One region of the Ochrobactrum quorumnocens genome, then DNA from elsewhere that is predicted to be linked to it. Evidence: riboswitches for the same ligand, from Rfam matches in the RefSeq annotation. Region 1 holds a riboswitch; each other region holds the start of a gene.
The links. Region 1 has a riboswitch for cobalamin ahead of CES85_RS16215 (CbtB domain-containing protein). Riboswitches for the same ligand answer to the same signal wherever they lie in the genome.
Positions count from the first base shown of each region.

Region 2: it holds a riboswitch for cobalamin, as region 1 does, so the genes downstream of both, CES85_RS01050 (ABC transporter substrate-binding protein) here and CES85_RS16215 (CbtB domain-containing protein) in region 1, are expected to answer to the same signal.
Region 3: it holds a riboswitch for cobalamin, as region 1 does, so the genes downstream of both, metE (5-methyltetrahydropteroyltriglutamate--homocysteine S-methyltransferase) here and CES85_RS16215 (CbtB domain-containing protein) in region 1, are expected to answer to the same signal.
Region 4: it holds a riboswitch for cobalamin, as region 1 does, so the genes downstream of both, nrdH (glutaredoxin-like protein NrdH) here and CES85_RS16215 (CbtB domain-containing protein) in region 1, are expected to answer to the same signal.

Region 1 is NZ_CP022604.1:1,378,787-1,383,828, forward strand. It holds gene cobN (cobaltochelatase subunit CobN) at 1-556, opposite strand, end outside; gene cobW (cobalamin biosynthesis protein CobW) at 560-1,609, opposite strand; gene cobU (bifunctional adenosylcobinamide kinase/adenosylcobinamide-phosphate guanylyltransferase) at 1,614-2,147, opposite strand; gene CES85_RS16210 (CbtA family protein) at 2,153-2,878, opposite strand; gene CES85_RS16215 (CbtB domain-containing protein) at 2,967-3,155, opposite strand; cobalamin riboswitch at 3,207-3,445, opposite strand; gene CES85_RS16220 (cobyric acid synthase) at 3,467-4,930, opposite strand.
Region 2 is NZ_CP022603.1:181,306-186,347, forward strand. It holds gene CES85_RS01035 (tripartite tricarboxylate transporter permease) at 1-643, opposite strand, end outside; gene CES85_RS01040 (tripartite tricarboxylate transporter TctB family protein) at 656-1,153, opposite strand; gene CES85_RS01045 (Bug family tripartite tricarboxylate transporter substrate binding protein) at 1,150-2,100, opposite strand; cobalamin riboswitch at 2,339-2,579, shown strand; gene CES85_RS01050 (ABC transporter substrate-binding protein) at 2,748-3,776, shown strand; gene CES85_RS01055 (FecCD family ABC transporter permease) at 3,773-4,828, shown strand; gene CES85_RS01060 (ABC transporter ATP-binding protein) at 4,825-5,042, shown strand, end outside.
Region 3 is NZ_CP022603.1:1,477,192-1,482,233, forward strand. It holds gene metE (5-methyltetrahydropteroyltriglutamate--homocysteine S-methyltransferase) at 1-2,270, opposite strand, end outside; cobalamin riboswitch at 2,375-2,644, opposite strand; gene CES85_RS06980 (polysaccharide biosynthesis protein) at 3,015-4,883, shown strand; gene CES85_RS06985 (MraY family glycosyltransferase) at 4,870-5,042, opposite strand, start outside.
Region 4 is NZ_CP022603.1:1,297,838-1,302,879, reverse strand. It holds gene CES85_RS06145 (iron-containing alcohol dehydrogenase) at 1-431, opposite strand, end outside; gene CES85_RS06140 (SDR family oxidoreductase) at 818-1,648, shown strand; cobalamin riboswitch at 1,749-1,966, shown strand; gene nrdH (glutaredoxin-like protein NrdH) at 2,260-2,481, shown strand; gene nrdI (class Ib ribonucleoside-diphosphate reductase assembly flavoprotein NrdI) at 2,508-2,927, shown strand; gene nrdE (class 1b ribonucleoside-diphosphate reductase subunit alpha) at 2,903-5,042, shown strand, end outside.

The sequences.
Region 1 (5,042 bases):
CATCCGGCCACCACAGTCCCGCTTTCAGCAGCGGTGCTGCTCCTTCCGGTTTTTCGGAATCTGAAATCAGGGCAGTGCAATAGCTCAGAAACGCGATCGTATTCGCCGTTCCGCCTTCAATCAAATAATGCCAAAGCGCCTCGCGTTCTGCGCTAGACACATTGGAAAACCTGTCCAAACCATAATCGGGCTTGTCATCTCCCGGCAGCACAACAATTTTTGCCCCATGCGCAAGCGCGGACGCATGCAATGCCTCAAGCCCATAAGGCCAGTAAGTCTCGCCGCCTATGATGCGCACCACGATCAGCTTTGCATGGCGCGCCGTGCGCTCCACATAGCTATCAACCGACATCGGATGCGTGAGACTCAAGAAATTGGCGAGTCTCAGACTTGGCCGTATGCTTGGCCCGCCCTGCACAAGCTGATTAGCTTGGGCAAGACTGGCCAATTCGGTGTCGGCAGCGGAAAGGAACAGTATGTCACCCGGCGTCTGGCCAAGATCGATGGCCTCGTTGCCGTCGTTAATCGTACCTTTCTGGGCAAGTAAAAGATGCATGGATTAAGCGGCGTCTTTCACCGCTTCGGCAATTGCCACTTCATCAATGTCATGTAGACCGATGACGACGAGGCGCGTTTTGCGCTCCTCGCCAGCACCCCATGGGCGATCGAAATAATGTTCGATACGCGGACCAACCGCCTGCACAACCAAACGCATCGGCTTGCCCGGTACATCGACAAAGCCCTTAAGACGCAGAACATCGTGATCGGCGATGACAGTCTTTAGCTTTTCTGCAAAAGCCTTTGGATCGGCAACCGATCCGGCCTCAACAATAAAGCTCTCGAACTCATCGTGATCATGCTCATGACCATCAGCATGATGGATTTCATGATGCGATTTGCGATTGGCAATATCGTCTTCCGTGCCCACACCAAGACCGAGCAGTACATCGGCACCGAGCTTGCCGAAACTTGCAGGCACCATGTTGACGCGGCGCGATGAACGCTCTGCCACATCGGCTTTCACCTGATCAAGCTTAGCCGCATCGATAAGATCAGACTTATTTAGAACGATGAGGTCAGCCGCATGAATCTGGTCCTCAAAAAGTTCCTCTAAAGGGCTTTCATGATCAAGAGATTCGTCCGCCGCACGCTGCGCATCGACCTTGTCGTGATCGTCAGCAAAACGACCTTCGGCAACGGCTGCAGCATCAATCACAGTCACCACACCATCGACTGTAACCTGTGTCTTGATTTCCGGCCAGTTGAAGGCTGCGACCAACGGCTGCGGCAGGGCAAGACCCGAAGTTTCAATGACGATATGATCAGGACGATCTGCACGATCCAAAAGCTTGGTCATTGTTGGGATAAAATCGTCTGCCACGGTGCAGCAGATGCAGCCATTGTTCAGCTCAATGATATCTTCCTCGCGGCAAGTCTCGATGCCGCAACCTTTCAAAATACCGCCATCAACGCCCAGATCACCAAACTCATTGATAATGAGCGCAATCCGCTTGCCATTGGCATTTTCCAACAGGTTGCGGATCATCGTTGTCTTGCCAGAACCTAAGAATCCCGTGATCACGGTTGCCGGTATCTTCTGACCATGCATCGAATTATCCCTTCATTTTGAGCGGCAATCCTGCCGCCAGAAAATAAACTTCATCTGCCGCTGTAGCCACCGCCTGATGCAAAAAACCGACATGGTCGCGAAATTCCCGCGCCATACGATTTTCCGGCACAATGCCCAGCCCTACCTCATTGGAGACGAAAGCAACCGGGCCGGAAAGCTTTGGTAGTGTGGCAACGAGAACATCAGTTGCATTCGCGATGTCCTGCTCTGCCATCATCAGGTTGGTGATCCAGAGCGTCAGGCAATCAACCAGCACGAAGCGGTCATTACCTGTATGTTTTTCAAGAGCGCCCACAAGATCAAGCGGCTCTTCTTGCGTTTGCCATTGCGGACCGCGCCGGTCGCGATGCGTTACGATACGGCTTTCCATTTCAGAATCGAACGCACGTCCTGTCGCCAGATAAACAGGCTGAAGCCCGGACGTCTCGACCATTGTCTCCGCAAACGACGATTTTCCTGAGCGGGCTCCGCCAAGAACGAATGTGATTTTCGCATTTTCATTTCCGGGCGAAGCCATGTTTATCAGCCTTCGACTTCCGATTTTGCGTAAGTCTGAATGAACCAGCCAAGTGCCAGGCCGATTACCGCCCACATGAAGAGATTGGTCGCAAGAGACGCGACAGCATATTGCGAGGCAAGCAGCGATGGAATTGGCGAGGAAATATCTTCAGGATGCGGCGCGCCGTAAAGATGCGGCGCAACGATCAGAACCAGACCAAGGATCTTGGAAATGACCTCGCCGCGAAGAACCAGCAAATAAATGCCGACACCGCTCAGAACGACTGTTGAAAGCCACCAGAGCTGACGTTGCGCCAAATCTGCAGCAGGCATAGCCGGCAATTCCGGCGAAAGCCCAAGAGCTGGCAGAAATGCGATCGCAAAGAAACCGGCCATCCCCCAGAAAATGCCGTTTTGCGGCGTGATACGTCGGCCAAGCAGCAATGCAACACCGCCAAGCAACAGCGCAAAGCCTGCGCCCGCGACAAGATTGGCAAGAACCGTGTTGCCGAGACGGCCAAATGGCAGTTCGGCTCCAGCTTCTTCGCCTTCGCTGGCTGCAGGCGCAGCAGCAGCATGATCATGTGGCGCGGCAGCTTCCACATCACCATGGCTATGACCGCCACCGGCGTCTTCATAGGTTTCCGCCTGAATGATCAGCGGCACAGTCTTTAGATACATCGCAGGCGTGACCAAAAGCCCAGCCAAAAGGCCCGCAGCAAGCGTAGCCAACAAATAACGGATCAACATTTCATACCCTCAACAGCAATTTCGCTCAGATGGCCGTCCACCATCGAGCGTTTCAATGCACCAAATCGTACAAGCTTGATCGAGCAGCTTAGTGGCAGGGAAAGCCGTAGGAATGACGCGTGTCATGCGCCGAATCATGCAGCGTATCTGAATGCGCAAGACCGACGCCGTAGATCAGGAACGCGCCGAGCATAAGCGACACCACCGCCGTACCAAGACGAGCAGCAAGGGGTAGAGGGAGGGTAGTTGAAAGTGAATTTTCTTTACGCGCAGCCATGACAACCTCCGTGCAGGCAGCTGGGAAAACCTCCCATGGGGTACGGACACAATGTCCTTCACGCAGCAGGCAGGTCTCCTGGCTCACGGGTCGTAAGGAGTGAAGCACCTTCCCAGAAACCAGTCGATGGTTTCCAGTGGTTGCCGGTTGCCCGGCCTGCCTCATCCCTCTCCGTTCTACAGTCGCGGGGTCGGCTGCGATAAAGACGCCCGATATGGGTCCGTCCGTCGCATTCCCTTTTGGTATTGCCGAGATTCGTCCCGGCAAAAACCTATTGCGTAAAAGGACACTAGGCTTTCGCTATGACGGCGTCAATCGAGTGCGAACAGCCCATCGATATCGAGACACCGCTCCAATCCGTCGGCCAGCTCATCAAGTGCTGCTTCTATGCTCGCGCGATAGTTTATGCCCGAACCACTGACGCCGAGAGAAGCCAGAAACTGGTGTCTGTATGCATCGGCACCGAACACACCATGCAGATAAGTGCCCATGATCCGGCCATTCGCTGATACCGCTCCGTCATCATGGTCATCTATCCGGGCAAACGGTCGAATAATATCTGCGCTCCCCGTGCTGCTTATGCTGCGGCCTATATGGATTTCGTAACCTTCAAGGGCTGTATCAAAAAGCATCGAGCGAGCCGCGACATTGCGCACTACTTTTTCCGGCTCCATGACCGTCTCAACATCGAGCAATCCAAGCCCTTCAATCTCGCGAACCTGCCCTTCGATACCGTCAGGATCACTGATGCGGCTTCCAAGCATCTGAAATCCGCCACAAATACCAAGAACATACCCCCCGCGTCGCACATGAGCATGAAGATCATGCTCCCAACCGTTTTCTCGGAAGGCAATCAAATCGGCTATCGTGGACTTTGTTCCCGGCAGAACGACAAGGCCTGCGTCATTGGGCAAAGGCTGACCAGGCGGAACCATGACAACTTCAACCTGTGCTTCCGCCTTAAGTGGGTCAAGATCATCGAAGTTGGCGATACGCGGCAGCATTGGCACTGCTACTTTCAGCGCCTGGGCATCACCGCGCGTTGCCCGTTCCAGCACGACCGAATCTTCTGCTGGCAAACGCGACACTGCTTTGAGCCACGGGACAACGCCGAAAGAACGCCAACCGGTAAAGTCTGTGATCGCAGTCAAGCCATCATCGAACAGCGAAATATCACCGCGAAACTTATTGATGAGAAACCCACGCACCATCGCACGGTCTTCTTCTGACAAAATTGTGTGCGTGCCGACCAGTGAGGCAATCACCCCGCCCCGGTCAATGTCACCCACCAGCACTACCGGCACATTGGCTTGCGTCGCAAAGCCCATATTGGCGATGTCACCAGCGCGCAAATTGATCTCGGCAGGCGAACCGGCCCCTTCGATCAGCACAAGATCAGCACCGTCGCTGACCTTTGCGAAAGATTCCATCACCGCCGCCATTAGTTGCGGCTTCAACTGTTGATAATAGCGGCCGCGTGCCTCGCCCCGCACCCGCCCCTGAACAATCACCTGACTGCCCATATCGGTCTGCGGTTTCAAAAGAACCGGGTTCATGTGAAAAGATGATGGTACACCGCAGGCCAATGCCTGCAGCCACTGTGCGCGGCCAATTTCGCCGCCATCGTCACTGACGGCTGCATTATTGGACATATTCTGTGGCTTAAATGGCCGGACTATCAGTCCGCGATTGCGAGCAACCCGGCAAAGACCTGCAACAAGCACGCTTTTGCCGACATCCGAACCCGTTCCCTGAAACATGATCGCGCGTGTCATGCCCCGTGCCTATCCCAAGTTTCTACGACTGGCAATCGCTGCTCCTTTCCGCAAGTTTATATGCAAAAATGCGCATCCGATTATTACAAAAGTGAGCAACATTATTCCAATA
Region 2 (5,042 bases), on a different replicon from region 1:
CAAAGAGTGCCACCGCAAGCGTGGTAACATTGATGCCATCGAGAAGGTTCGGTGTCCCCATCACAAGACGTGCCTGTCCGGTCAGTTGATCGATGCCGATCAGGCCAAGCGTCAGGCCGACGAAAAGTGAGGTGAGGCCGCGCAAAGTGGAATCGCCGAAAGCTGCCGACACCGTCATGAAAGCGAGCAGCATCAACGCGAAATACTCGGATGGACCGAAGGAGAGGGCGAACTTCACCACCCAGGGGGCAACGAATGCCAATGCCAGAGTAGCGATGAGCCCTGCAATAAATGAGCCGATGGCGGCGGTCGCCAGTGCTGGCCCTCCACGCCCCGCTCGGGCCATTTTATTGCCCTCCAATGCCGTGACGATGGAAGCGCTTTCTCCAGGCGTGTTGAGCAGGATCGATGTGGTCGATCCTCCATACATGCCACCGTAATAGATACCCGCGAACATAATGAGCGATCCAGCAGGATCCAGCTTATAGGTAACGGGTAGAAGCAACGCCACAGTGAGTGCGGGACCAATGCCCGGAAGCACCCCAACAGCCGTACCAAGTGTGACGCCAATCAGCGCATAAATAAGGTTCGCTGGTTCAAGCGCCACCAGAAGTCCGTTGGCGAGAAGAGTGACAGTATCCATTGTTATCTCGCTCTAAACCAGATGCTCAAGCCAACCTGATGGCAGCGAAAGCTGCAGGCCGCGTGCAAAAATGAACCAGATTGCGAATGCAAAGACGATGCCGACAGGGACGCTGATCCAGAACTTGCGATAACCAAATCCGCGCGCCGTTGCCGCAAAGAGCAAGCCCGTTGCAATGGAAAAGCCCAGGGTCTTCATCGTCAGCATTTGAATGACCAACCCACCGATGATCCAGGCCATCGGCGCAATTTCCTGATGCTCGCGCTCTGGAAACTCACCCTTAAATGCGCTGATCACCGTCCATATAGACAGAATGAACAGTCCGGCTGCGATGATGTAGGGTACTGTTTTTGGCCCGACCGGTGAGTACGAAAGAACGTTATTCCCATAGGCCGTGGACCAGGCAATTGCGACAGCAACCGCCCCCAGAATGAGGGCGATCACAAGAGCTGCGTAATCTGGCGCCGTTTCTGTGGAACGGCGCTCTGCCTGCTGTTCAGGTCCTGTCATTTGACGAGGCCGATTTCCTTGAGGATAGTTTCAGTAGACGCCACGTCTTTGGCAAGTTGTTCCTTGAACGCATCGCCTGCGAGATAGGTGTCGGCCCAGCCTTTATCCTTGAGGGCCTTCTGCCAGGATTCCGACTTCACCATCTTCTCAACATCGGTGTTGATGCCCGCTACCTGTTCCGCAGTAATGCCGGGAGCAGCGCCCACCATGCGCCAATTCTGGATCGAAACGTCAACGCCGCTTTCCTTAAAGGTCGGTGCGTCGATGCCCTCAACCCGTTCGTCACTGGAAATACCGATGATGCGAAGCGTGCCAGCCTTGATCTGTGGATCAAACTCGCCGTAGCCAGAAATGCCCACGGTGACCTGATTACCTAGGATAGCAGCAAGTGCCTCACCGCCACCAGAGAAGGCGATGTAATTGACTTTGGTCGGGTCAACGCCAATGGCTTTGGCGAAAAGTCCTGCGGTGATGTGATCCGTGCCGCCAGCAGAACCGCCACCCCAGGAAACAGAACCGGGATCGGCTTTGAGCTTGGTGACGAGATCACCCAGATTTTGAATATCTGAAGAAGCTGGAACAACGATGGCTTCATACTCGCCGGTAAGGCGAGCAATCGGAGTGATTGCATCAAGATTTACGGGAGAATTGTTGGTCAGAATTGCGCCGACCATGACATATCCACCCACAATAAGCTGGCTCGGATCACCTTTGTTCTGATTGACAAATTGGGCAAGGCCAATGGTGCCACCTGCACCCGGAACGTTAATAACCTGAACGCTACCGGAAATCTTTTCGTCCTGAAGCACGCTTTGCATTGTGCGTGCTGTCTGATCCCATCCGCCGCCCGGTGCTGCTGGTGCTAGAACCTTATAATCTTCCGCCGAAGCTGCTCCCGCTATCGCGAGCGCCGTCACGGATGTAATGGCCAGAATCCATTTACGCATAAATCCTCCCTGAATGCACTTGCGCGCATTTTGCTGCTGTCTTTTGACAGCCCTCCTCAAAATCCTCTGCTTCCCGGGCAGAGACTCTTGATCTGGAGACTACAGCAGAGAATTGCAATATACCAGCAAGGTTCCCCTCAACTTTTTACTCGTTTGACAGTATTAGCAAAAAGTCTGATGCGACGGTTTTATATAGCCGATTAAGTCTTCGGCTTCGCTTGACGCGTATAATACCAGAATGTAATACAGTTACGACGGTTCCCCCGACCGAGAGTGAAGGGGATTAATAGGGAACACGGTGAGGACGACCCAAAAGGGGCCGAGACCGTGGCTGCCCCCGCAACTGTAAGCGGATTGCCGTTCATCCTCGTGACGCCCCAAAAGCGTCATGCCACTGAGTCACTTAAAAACGGCTCGGGAAGGCAGATGAACAGCGAATATCCGCAAGCCAGGAGACCTGCCGTCTAACGTAGTCCATTGTCACGGGCGGGGATGCCCGGAGCAGGAGTTGGTTATGACAGCTTTAAACGTCGTAAGACGTCGCCTCCCATTGTCATTCATATCCCCGGATATGTCAGTCTGCTTCATGCGCCGGATCGCTTCCGCCGTTTGATGCGGCTTTTTCTCATGTCATTTCGGGGATTTAAATGAAACTTTCAGGCCAAGTGCCATTTAGCGCACTTCTGGGCGCAGTCGCTCTTTTCGCAACCAGTTTCGCAGCGCAGGCAGCTGAAACCCAATATCCGCTAACACTGAAAAACTGTGGTCGCGATGTAACCTTCAAACATGCACCGGAGCGGGCAGTGGCCGTTGGTCAGAGCAGCACCGAGATTCTCTACAGCCTTGGCCTCGGCGACAAAGTTGTGGGTACGGCCGTTTGGTTCGGCCCAGTCCTCAAAGGCTTTGAAGATGTGAATGCCAAGGTAAAGCGCCTGGCAGATAACGATCCGAGTTTTGAAAGCGTACTGGCGCAGAAGCCAGATATCGTTACAGCGGATTTCCAGTGGCACGTTGGCCCAATGGGCATTGTCGCAAAGCCGGAACAGTTCGAAGAATTAGGTATTCCTGCCTATACATCGCCTTCCGATTGCGTTGGCAAAGATAATTCAGGTGGCGGCGATGGTATTCGCACAGCGCCATTCACGATGAATATCGTCTATCAGGAAATCGGCGAACTGGCTCAGATCTTCAATGTACAGGATCGTGGTGAAAAGCTGATCGCAGACCTCAAGGCACGTGAAGACGCGGCCCGCCAAAAGATCGGCTCCTCCGATGGCAAGCTCTCAGCGGTTGCATGGTTCTCAAGCACGCAGGTTGATGCTGATCCGTATGTTGCCGGTAAGTTCGGCGCTCCTGCCTATATCCTTTCTGCACTCGGCATCAAGAATGTGATTGAGAGTGAAGAAGAATGGCCAGCCGTGGGTTGGGAAACCATCGCCAAGGCGGGGCCGTCGATGATCGTTGCAGCAAAGCTGGATCGTCGTCGTTATCCTGCTGATGACATTGCAGTCAAACACGAGTTTCTCAAGTCTGATCCAGTGACGAAGTTGATGCCTGCTGTTGAAGACGGGTATGTTTTTGATATCGATGCGCAGTCGATGAGCACGTCGCTGAGAGTGATCGAAGGCATTGAAACGCTGGCTGCTGATATCGCCGGTTCGGATATGAACAAGTGACGTCAAAGGCAGCCACGGCAGGCATTTCATTAAAAACCACGATGAGTTCCCGGGTGCTTTGGGGAGCACTTGCGCTCGTCCTGCTCTTTGTTGCTTTGTGGCTGGGTGCTGCCATTGGCGAAACCGCAATACCTCTGGACGTGGTGGCTAAAACCATCGCCAACCGCGTCTGGAATGCCGGTTACCCACTCGCGCCGATTGATGAAGGTATCGTTTGGAGCTATCGGCTGAGCCGTGCTGTTGTCGCAGCTTGCTGCGGTGCGGCACTGGCCTTGTCAGGTGTGGTTCTGCAATCGCTTCTCCGCAATTCGCTGGCTGATCCCTATATTCTGGGTATTTCTGCCGGGGCTTCAACGGGGGCAGTGAGCGTTGCTATTCTCGGAATTGGTGCTGGTGTGCTCTCGTTGTCAGTGGGAGCGTTTATTGGCGCAATCGTTGCTTTTGTTCTCGTTTCCCTGCTCGCATTGCGGGCAGGGCGCGGAAACAGTGCGATCATTCTAGCCGGCATTGCGGGTTCGCAGCTTTTCAACGCGCTGACATCTCTCATCGTCACGAAGGCAGCAAACGCCGAACAGGCGCGCGGTATCATGTTCTGGTTGTTGGGGAATCTTTCTGGTGTGCGCTGGCCGGATGTGGCGCTCGCTTTGCCCGCCTGCGTGGCGGGGCTTCTGATCTGTCTATGGCATGCCCGTGCGTTAGATGCTTTCACCTTCGGTTCGGAATCTGCTGCGTCGCTTGGAATTCCCGTGCGGCGCGTCTACGCTGTTCTTATTGGTGTCAGCGCCATGATGACGGCGGTGATGGTGTCGATTGTCGGTTCCATTGGCTTCATCGGTCTGGTCATTCCCCATGCGGCCCGCATGCTGGTCGGTGTGCGTCATGGCAGATTGTTGCCTGCGGCAGCACTTATCGGGGCAATCTTCATGATCCTCGCCGATATTGTGTCCCGCATTATCATTCCCGGTCAGGTTTTGCCGATCGGAGTCATTACGGCATTGGTCGGTGCCCCAGCATTTGCGCTGCTGCTTGGACAGAGAAGGGCACAATCATGATGCTTTCTACAAACAACGTCTGCTGGTCGGCAGGAGGCGTTGAAATCCTGCGCGATGTTTCACTCGCTGTGACAGAGGGCGAATTTCTCGGCATCATCGGGCCAAATGGCTCGGGCAAAACGAGCTTTCTGTCTTTGCTCTCAGGTGTAAGGCGAAGCCGCTCAGGTGAAGTAAGACTTTGCGACAAGCCAATCCAGAAATTCAACCGGCGTGA
Region 3 (5,042 bases), on a different replicon from region 1:
CAATCGGGATTGACCCAGAGCTGTTCATCGGAAAGCTGCTTTCGGGCAAGCGCCAGCAGTTCCGTCATTTCGCTGACTTCCGGCACACGTGGCGAATGGATGTCATAAACGCCCGGCCCGATATCGTTCGGGTATTTAAACGACTTGAACGCATCGAGCAGCTCCATGCGTGAGCGTGAAGTTTCAATCGAAATCACGTCGGCATCCATATGAGCAATGGCATCGATGATGTCATTGAACTCCGAATAGCACATGTGGGTATGGATCTGTGTTTGGTCGGCCACACCGCTTGAACACAGACGGAAGCTTTCGACAGCCCAATCGAGGTAGGTCGACCAGTCAGTGCGACGCAGCGGCAAGCCTTCGCGCAAGGCGGCCTCGTCGATCTGGATCATGGTGGCACCCGCATCTTCCAGATCGCTCACTTCGTCACGGATGGCGAGCGCGATCTGTCGGCAGGTTGCGGCGCGTGAAATGTCATCACGAACAAACGACCAGTTGAGGATCGTCACAGGCCCGGTCAACATGCCCTTCATAGGCTTATCCGTCAGTGACTGCGCGTATTTCCACCAGTCAACCGTCATCGGCTCAGGACGGGAAACGTCACCGAAAATGATCGGAGGGCGGACATAGCGCGAGCCATAGCTCTGCACCCAGGCGTATTTTGTGAAAGCGAAGCCCGAGAGCTGCTCGCCAAAATACTGAACCATGTCGTTACGCTCGAACTCGCCATGCACCAGTACATCGAGGCCGATTTCTTCCTGCCAGCGAATGGCGGCTTCAGTTTCGCGCTGGATGAAGCTCTCATACTGCGCATTGCTGATCTCACCTTTGTTGACCGCTGCGCGTGCTTTGCGCACTTCAGGGGTCTGCGGAAAAGAGCCGATCGTCGTGGTGGGGAAAGTGGGTAAGCCGAGCTTGTCGCTTTGAATTTTGCGTCGCTCGGTGAACACGCTGTTGCGCTTCTTTTGAGCTTCCGTGACAGCGGCAACGCGCTGTTCAACAGCCAGACTGTGGACCTTTGGCGATGTGCGGCGGGCTGCAATGGCCTCACTTGCGGCTTTCAGTTCTGCAAGAACCGTGCTTTTGCCTGACGAAAGCGCACGTCCGAGGATAGCAATCTCATCGATCTTTTGTGCTGCAAAAGCGAGCCAGTTTTTAAGTTCTGCATCGAGTCCGGTTTCCAGTTCAAGATCAATCGGTACATGCAGGAGCGAGCAGGATGGGGCAATTTCGATGCGTTCCAGCCCGTGCTTTTCAACGATGGGCAGAATGTGGTCGATGATGGCATTGAGATCGGCGCGCCAGATATTGCGGCCGTCAATCACACCGAGAGACAGATGCTGATCGGGGCGTGCTTTCGCTACAATGTCGTTAAGCTGATTTGCGCCGCGTACCAGATCGACGTGAAGACCTGCGACCGGCAAAGCCAATGCAGTGTCGAGATTGTGGCCCAGCTCACCGAAATAGGTCGCAAGCAGGATTTTTGCGTCGGAAGCTGTGGCAAGACGCTGGTAAGCAAGTTCAAATGCGGCCTGTTCATTTGGGGTGAGATCGAGAACCAGCGCTGGTTCGTCAATCTGCACCCAGTCGGCACCGGCATTTGCAAGTTCACGCAGCAACTCTTCATAAACCGGCAGCAGCTTTGGCAGCAAGGCTACAGGATTAAAGCCTTCAGCGGTGGATTTAGCCAGCTTCAGGAATGTAACCGGGCCAAGAATAACTGGACGTGTGTGGATACCCAGTGCCTTGGCTTCGAGGAAGTGTTCCACCGGCTTGCGGGCGACAAGCCTGAACTCCTGATCGTCGGTGAGTTCTGGCACCATGTAGTGATAATTGGTGTCGAACCACTTGGTCATTTCAAGCGCAGTCACACCATGACTATGTGCGTGCCCATTCTCACGCCCATGTTCTTGATTGCCACAACCGCAATCGTTGCTTGTTTTGCCTTCGCTGCCACGCGCCATGGCGAAATAGGTCTGGAGCGATACGTCGCCGCCGGACCAGCCGTAACGGGCAGGGATGGCGCCGACCATTACAGCTGTATCGAGCACATGATCGTAAAGGGAGAAGTCGTTGGATGGAATTTTCGTGATGCCGTGATCGCGCAGTTCGGCCCAATTGGCCGCGCGCAAAGCGCTGGCAATCGTGAGCAGTTCTGCTTCAGACGATTTACCCGCCCAGAAAGCTTCGAGTGCAAATTTCAGTTCGCGATGACGGCCGATGCGCGGCACACCAAGGGTGGCGGTAGCGACGGTGGTTTGTGACATGGCTATATATACCCCGATATAGATGGGGGCGCGGGTTTACAGACGTGCGCGAAAAGGCTGCTTTTGGCAACCAGACCTGCGACACTCCGGGACACCCCGCCCGTGGACGTTGTTTTGTCATGGCAGGTCTCCTGGCTCGCGGGTCAGCGCTTCGATCCGCCTTCCCGAAACTTTCGTTCCAGTGGCATGATGGATTTCAGCTCGCCGCTTACAGTTGCGGGGGCAGCACCGGTTTTGCAGGATTATCTTTATCCTCACGCATGACCTTATCCGAAAAGTCGATAGACTTTTCGAGGATCAACGCTCGCGCACCGGTTTCCCTCTTAGCTTCCGTCGCACAGGTTGACGGAAGAACCATAACGTTCATTAGTTTGTCGGAAGCTCTGAGTTGTGTCAATATCATATAAAGAAATGTTTATATGTTTATGACGTTGAAGTTCCTGCTGCCGATTTTTATTGGCCTAAAGATGGAGGTGGATGACTGGAAGATTAGATAGAGAATTAAAGAAAACTCTAATAACAACATATAATTAGGGGAGTAGGCATAGTTTTTGTAAGCGTGTGCAATCTCAATTGATATGGCTCCGATGAGTGACTCGTGCTAACGGTGCAAATATTGGGCTGGTTTCGTTGTCAGTTATCTAACTTAGATGTCTGATATCACTGATTAAAAAGAGTTGAATTGGGCCGAATCCTCATCGGCGATTGATCGTTTTCCGCCTTGAGGGGGGCAGGATATATTCTATGAGTTTCAGATATCCCTGGCAAAGACTGGCTTTGTTACCGCGTGTCGGTAAGCAGATCATACTTCTGCTGAGCGACTGCCTTTTGTTGTTGCTCAGTGCCTATCTCGCCTTTGTTATGCGTCTTGGCTTTGTTTTTATCCCAACGCAGACGCAGATTTTCCTGATCGCCATCGCTCCGGCTCTGGCTATTCCAGTCTTTGTTCGTTTTGGTCTTTATCGAGCGATTATTCGCTATCTCGCCGAACGGGCCATCTGGCCGATTTTTCAGGCAACGGCGATCGCGGCGCTCTTCTGGGTGGCGCTGGTCTTTCTTATGGAATCCTATGGCGGCTCTGGTTTGCCGCGTTCGGTTCCGCTGCTCTACTGGCTTTTGAGCACTGTCCTTGTTTCGGCGAGCCGCTTTGGTGCAAAATGGCTTCTACGCAGTGCTGAAACCAGCAAGGTCTATTCAAGTACCGCGCTGATTATTGGCGTGGGCGAACCCGGACGCCAACTGGCGACAGCACTGAGAAGCCATAGCGATACACATGTGATCGGTTTTGTGGACCCGACGGGCCAGCTCAGTGGAATGGATATTATCGGGCTTCGCGTCTATGATGTATCTCAGATCCCCAACCTGATCGAAAACTTTGGAATTAGTCAGGTCGTCATTTCTGAGCCGGAACTGGATCAGAAGCAGCGGCAGGAGTTTGCGCGTCTGCTTGGCCGTCTCCCCGTCAGTACGCGTATTCTGCCCCCAATCGCTGATCTGACTGCGGGCAAATATCTTGTCAGCGCTCTGCGCAATGTCGAGATTGACGATTTGCTTGGGCGCTCGCCTGTACCGCCAGATGTCGATCTCCTCCGTGAAGTTGTCGAAGGCCGACGCATCATGGTGACGGGCGCTGGCGGGTCGATAGGTAGTCAGCTTTGCCGCACAATTGCACAGTGGAATCCCAGCTGTATCGTGCTGTTTGAATCCAGTGAATTTGCACTTTATCAGATCGAGCGGCAGCTACGTCAGATGGCACCTTGTGTTGTCATTCCGGTGCTTGGCACAGTCGCAAACCAGCATTGCGTTGAAAAAGCAATTCAAACACACGCTGTTGATACGGTCTATCATTGCGCGGCCTATAAGCATGTGCCGCTTGTCGAACAAAACCCGCTGGTCGGTATCAGCAACAATGTGTTTGGAACGCTGAACGTTGCAGCGGCAGCGCTTGCGACCGATGTCGAACGGATGGTGCTGATTTCATCTGACAAGGCCGTACGGCCAACGAATGTCATGGGCGCGACAAAGCGCTGGGCGGAACTTGTCGTTTATTACTACGGAACACTCGCTGAAAAGGCGGGCCAACATAAGTCGTTCTATTCCGTTCGCTTCGGCAATGTTCTGGGCTCTAACGGTTCAGTGGTTCCGCTTTTCCGCGAACAGATTGCCAATGGTGGACCGATTACGCTCACACACGAAGACATGACGCGTTATTTCATGTCGATCAAGGAAGCAGCCGAGCTCATCGTGCAATCCGGTGCAATTGCCAAATCCGGCGATACCGTACTTCTCGAAATGGGTGATCCAGTCAAGGTTCGTGATCTGGCCGAGAATATGATCCTGCTTGCAGGGCTGACGGTGCGTAGCGCAGACAATCCCGATGGTGATATTGCGATCGAGGTGACGGGCATTCGCGAAGGCGAGAAGATGTATGAAGAGCTTTTCTACGATCCATCTCAGGTTCAGACGACGCGCCACCCCAAAATCATGCGCGCTCCCAAGGGTCAGAAGGTTGCTGTGGATGTCCCTAGAAGCCTTGATAGCCTTCGTGCTGCGATGGAGACAGAAGATGTCAACGCTGTCCGCACAGTTCTGTTTGATGTCATAACTTCCTGAAACGACCGCGAAAATCGAGCAGCAGCAAAAGCACGGCTACCACAGCGATAAGCACGAAGATGATCTGCGAAAGCATATGGTCGAAAATCATAATTGCTGCCGCACATGCTGTCAGAATGATATTGAGCAGGGCGACATGGCTCACCACCTTCCAAACGC
Region 4 (5,042 bases), on a different replicon from region 1:
GTGGTTGGGATCTGAATCAGCGGCAAGCGGCTGCCCTGAACTTTGCCAATACCATAAAGCTCGGACAATTCCTGCTCGGATACAACAAGCACTGCAGCGAGCTTGGCAATGTCCATCGAAGAACCACCACCCAAACCCAAAACAATATCGCACCCAGCGGCTTTGGCCTGGTCGACACAGGCAAACAGAACCGATTCCGGCGGATCTGCCACAACGTCATCAAAGATGCTGATGCCAAAGCCCGCATTTTCCAGCGATGCGAGTGCTTCGTTCAGCACGCCAGCCTTGTGCAGTCCCTTGTCGGTAACAATCAGGATTTTGCGTTCAGAAAACCGTTCGCTCAGAATTTCGCCGAGACGCTTTGCAGCCCCCCACTCAACGAGCATCGAGCCGACCGTGTCGAACGAAAATGGCTTGATCCCTTCAGTCATATTTCCACCCTTATCCAAATTCCCCAGAGCTGAGGTCTCTCATTCCTCGCCGGCACACTGGCGCTGGGTTGATGAGCGGACTGGCTTTCGCACAAGGGAAAGCCAGTCCGACAGTTTCCCGGCGCAGCCGATGCACCGGTCGTTTGAAGAGATGCTTGGGAGGACCTCTTCTTAATTGTTCGATATATTGAACAATGTTCAGGATTATTTAGATCGATACAGGAAAGGACGCCTGACTGTCAATTTATCCCTTCGACCAATGAGGGTAATAACGCTCACGTGAACACATAACTGCTTGCAACAGGCTCTTCTCGGAACGCTGGACGTTACAAGACGGCAACTGTAACTTGGCGTCGTATTTTCATTCAATCGAGCTGGGGCTTGTCATGGAAGTAACAATCATAACAGGAGCATCTGACGGGATTGGAGCTGAGGCTGCGCGTCAGACCGCTATACGCGATGGCAGCAAGGCGGCACTGGTTCTGGCGGCGCGTAATGTCGATAAGTTGCAAGCGCTTGCTGGGGAACTTGATCAGTCGGGCTGCAGGGTTCTGGTGGTGCCGACTGACGTGACTGATCGCAAGGACTGCATTGCTCTGATAGAAAAGACCGCTGCCGTTTTCGGGCAAATTGATACGCTGATCGTCAATGCGGGCATGTCAGCTCACGCCAATTTTGCCGAGATCAAACCGGAAGACTTGCAGTGGATGCATGATCTGATGGAGCTCAATTACTGGGGCAGCATCTGGCCTATCCATGCAGCACTGCCATATCTAGCTAAAACCAAAGGACGCATCGTTGCTGTCTCCTCAGTTGCGGGGCTGATTGGGGTCCCTGGACGCTCAGCCTATAGCGGCACCAAGTTTGCACTTTCCGGGTTTTGTGAGGCGCTGCGATCGGAATTGGAACCGAGCGGCATATCGGTGACAATAATTTATCCCGGTGTGGTGAAAACCGACATCCGCAAGGTTGGTTATGGGGCAAGTGGCTCTGCTCTGGGTGTGAGCGGTGTTCGCGAAGACAATATGATGTCCGTCCAGCAGGCGGTCGAGTTGATGCTCGAGGGAATCAGTCGCCGCAAACGCGAGGTGTTGATGACGCGGCAGATGCGATTTGGTCGGTGGCTGAAGCTGATTGCACCACATCTTGTGGATCGGATGGCGTTGAAGGCTATAAAACCCGAGTTCCGGCCCAAGCCTATCAAACCGAGTGAGTGAAGCCTGATAGATATCCCTGCTATTCACAGGTGCCCCTCATTAAAGCCCATATTTAATTTTTTTGAACCGTCTATCCATTGACGACTTTTTAACTTCGGATACTATATCTTGTGTTCAAGGTTCTTGCGATTCGTGAGAATCAAAAAGCGAAGATGGGAATACGGTGCGTTGCATTCATGATGGATGTGGTTATGCCGTAGCTGCCCCCGCAACTGTAAGCGATGAGCTTTACGTCCATATGCCACTGGTTAAAACCGGGAAGGCGGACCAAAGCGGTGAGTCGTGAGCCAGGAGACCTGCCTTGAACGTGAACGTCCACGGGCGGGGTGTCCGGTTGGTGCGTAATAGAATGTGGCAGCGTTTTGCCATGTCTGTTGCTGCCCCCGAATATCCCCTCCAAAGCTTCGGGGTGACAAGCATGTCGAGTAATTTGAGACCAAACAGTTCCGGTCCGCCCTTTACGGGCTAGTACTTTTGGTTTGCCACTCGGGCGAGCCGCATTTCTCCAGTTTCCGAGTCTTTCTGCACGCATTCGATAATGCGTGAGCGTTATTTTGCGTCTTCATCCCAGTAAGTCGCAACCGATACAACCGATCCCCAGTGAGGAAAAAATGAACGTCACCGTCTATAGCAAGCCCGCCTGCGTCCAGTGCACCGCCACCACTCGCGCACTCGACCGTCAGGGCATTGAATATGATGTCATCGACATTTCCGCCAATGCCGATGCGTACGATCTCGTTCAGGGTCTCGGCTACCGTCAGGTGCCGGTTGTTGTTGTGGGTGAAACCCATTGGGCTGGTTTCCGTCCGGATATGATCAGCTCGCTCGCATAAAGCCCAATCGCTGTCGGGATTTCGCAATGGGCCAGATCGTATATTTTTCCAGTCGTTCAGAGAACACGCATCGTTTTGTGATGCGTCTGGGAATGCGCTCAAAACGCATTCCGCTGGAAAGCTATGAAGACGATGCTGGCTTGTTACGGGTGAATGAGCCGTTTGTGCTCGTAACCCCCACCTATGGCGGCGGCGGTGCGAAAGGCGCTGTTCCCAAGCCGGTCATTCGGTTTCTCAATGATGCCGATAACCGATCCCTCATTCGCGGTGTCATCGCCGCAGGAAACAGCAATTTCGGTGAAGCCTTCGGCCTCGCCGGTAAGATCATTTCTACCAAGTGTCAGGTTCCCTACCTCTATCGTTTCGAGCTTTTGGGAACTGACGAAGACCTTGGCAATGTTAGAGACGGGATGGAACGATTTTGGACACGGCAGACACAACCTTGACCCGTGAGCGCGAGACGGTCGCCTCATCGGAAAAGCAGGAGCCATCGGCGTCGGCAGCAAGCAAGGCAGCAAAGCTGCCTGAAACCGGGCTCGATTATCACGCGCTCAATGCGATGCTGAACCTTTATGACGATGAAGGCAAAATCCAGCTTGAACGCGACCGTCAGGCCGCGCAGCAGTATTTCCTTCAGCACGTCAACCAGAACACGGTGTTCTTTCACAATCTGCGTGAAAAACTCGATTATCTGGTCACCGAAGGCTATTACGAGCGCGAAGTGCTGGACCAGTATTCCTTCAATTTCGTGCGCGATCTCTTCGATCATGCCTATGACAAGAAGTTCCGCTTTCCGACTTTCCTTGGCGCGTTCAAATATTACACCAGCTACACGCTGAAGACCTTTGATGGTCAGCGCTATCTTGAGCGCTATGAAGACCGTGTCTGCATGGTTGCGCTTGCGCTTGCGCGCGGCAATGAACAACATGCGCGTGAAATGGTCGATGAAATCATTGCGGGCCGTTATCAGCCAGCGACGCCGACCTTTCTCAATGCAGGTAAAAAGCAGCGTGGCGAACTCGTCTCGTGCTTCCTTCTGCGTGTTGAAGATAACATGGAATCGATTGGCCGCTCGATCAACTCCGCCTTGCAGCTTTCAAAGCGCGGCGGCGGCGTGGCGCTGAGCCTTACCAATATCCGTGAAGCCGGTGCACCAATCAAGCAGATCCAGAACCAGTCGTCGGGCATCATCCCTGTAATGAAGCTGCTGGAAGACAGTTTCTCTTATGCAAACCAGCTTGGTGCACGTCAGGGTGCAGGCGCCGTTTATCTGAACGCGCATCACCCCGACATCATGCGCTTCCTCGACACCAAGCGCGAAAATGCGGATGAGAAAATCCGCATCAAGACGCTGTCGCTTGGCGTGGTAATCCCGGATATCACCTTTGAACTCGCCAAGAACGATGAGGATATGTATCTCTTCTCGCCGTATGACGTTGAACGCGTCTATGGCGTGCCGATGACGGAAATCTCCGTCACCGAAAAATATCGCGAAATGGTCAATGATGGCCGTATTCGCAAGAAGAAGATCAATGCACGTGACTTCTTCCAAGTTCTGGCGGAAATTCAGTTCGAGTCCGGCTATCCTTACATCATGTTCGAAGACACGGTGAACCGCGCCAACCCGATCGATGGCCGTATCACCATGAGCAATCTTTGCTCGGAAATTCTTCAGGTCAGTGAAGCCAGCGTCTTTAATGATGATCTGTCTTATGAATATCTGGGTAAGGATATTTCCTGCAATCTCGGCTCGCTCAATATCGCAGCAGCCATGGATAGCCCCGATTTTGGCAAGACGATTGAAACATCGATCCGCGCGCTGACGGCTGTTGCCGACATGAGCCACATCGGATCAGTTCCATCTATTGCACGCGGCAATGACGAGAGCCATGCCATTGGCCTTGGTCAGATGAACCTGCACGGCTATCTCGCTCGGGAGCGTATTTATTACGGTTCGGATGAAGGCGTCGATTTCACCAATATCTACTTTTATACGGTGGCTTATCACGCTATCCGAGCTTCTAACCGCCTTGCCATCGAACAGGGCAGCTCGTTCAAGGGCTTTGAGAAGTCAAAATACGCCTCTGGCGAATATTTCGACAAATATACCGATCAGGTCTGGGAGCCTGCGACCGACAAGGTGCGCCAACTCTTTGAAGATGCAGGTATTGCCATCCCGACGCAGGAAGATTGGCAGGAACTGAAGAAGGCCGTCATGGAAGGCGGACTTTATAACCAGAACCTGCAAGCCGTACCGCCGACAGGCTCGATCTCCTACATCAATCATTCGACCTCTTCGATCCATCCGATCGTTTCCAAGATCGAAATTCGTAAGGAAGGCAAGATTGGCCGCGTTTACTACCCGGCTGCTTTCATGACGAATGATAATCTGGAATATTATCAGGACGCATACGAGATCGGACCGGAAAAGATCATCGATACCTATGCTGCGGCTACCCAGCACGTCGATCAGGGCTTGTCGCTGACGCTGTTCTTCCGTGATACCGCCACCACGCGCGATATCAACAAGGCACAGATCTATGCCTGGAAGAAGGGCATCA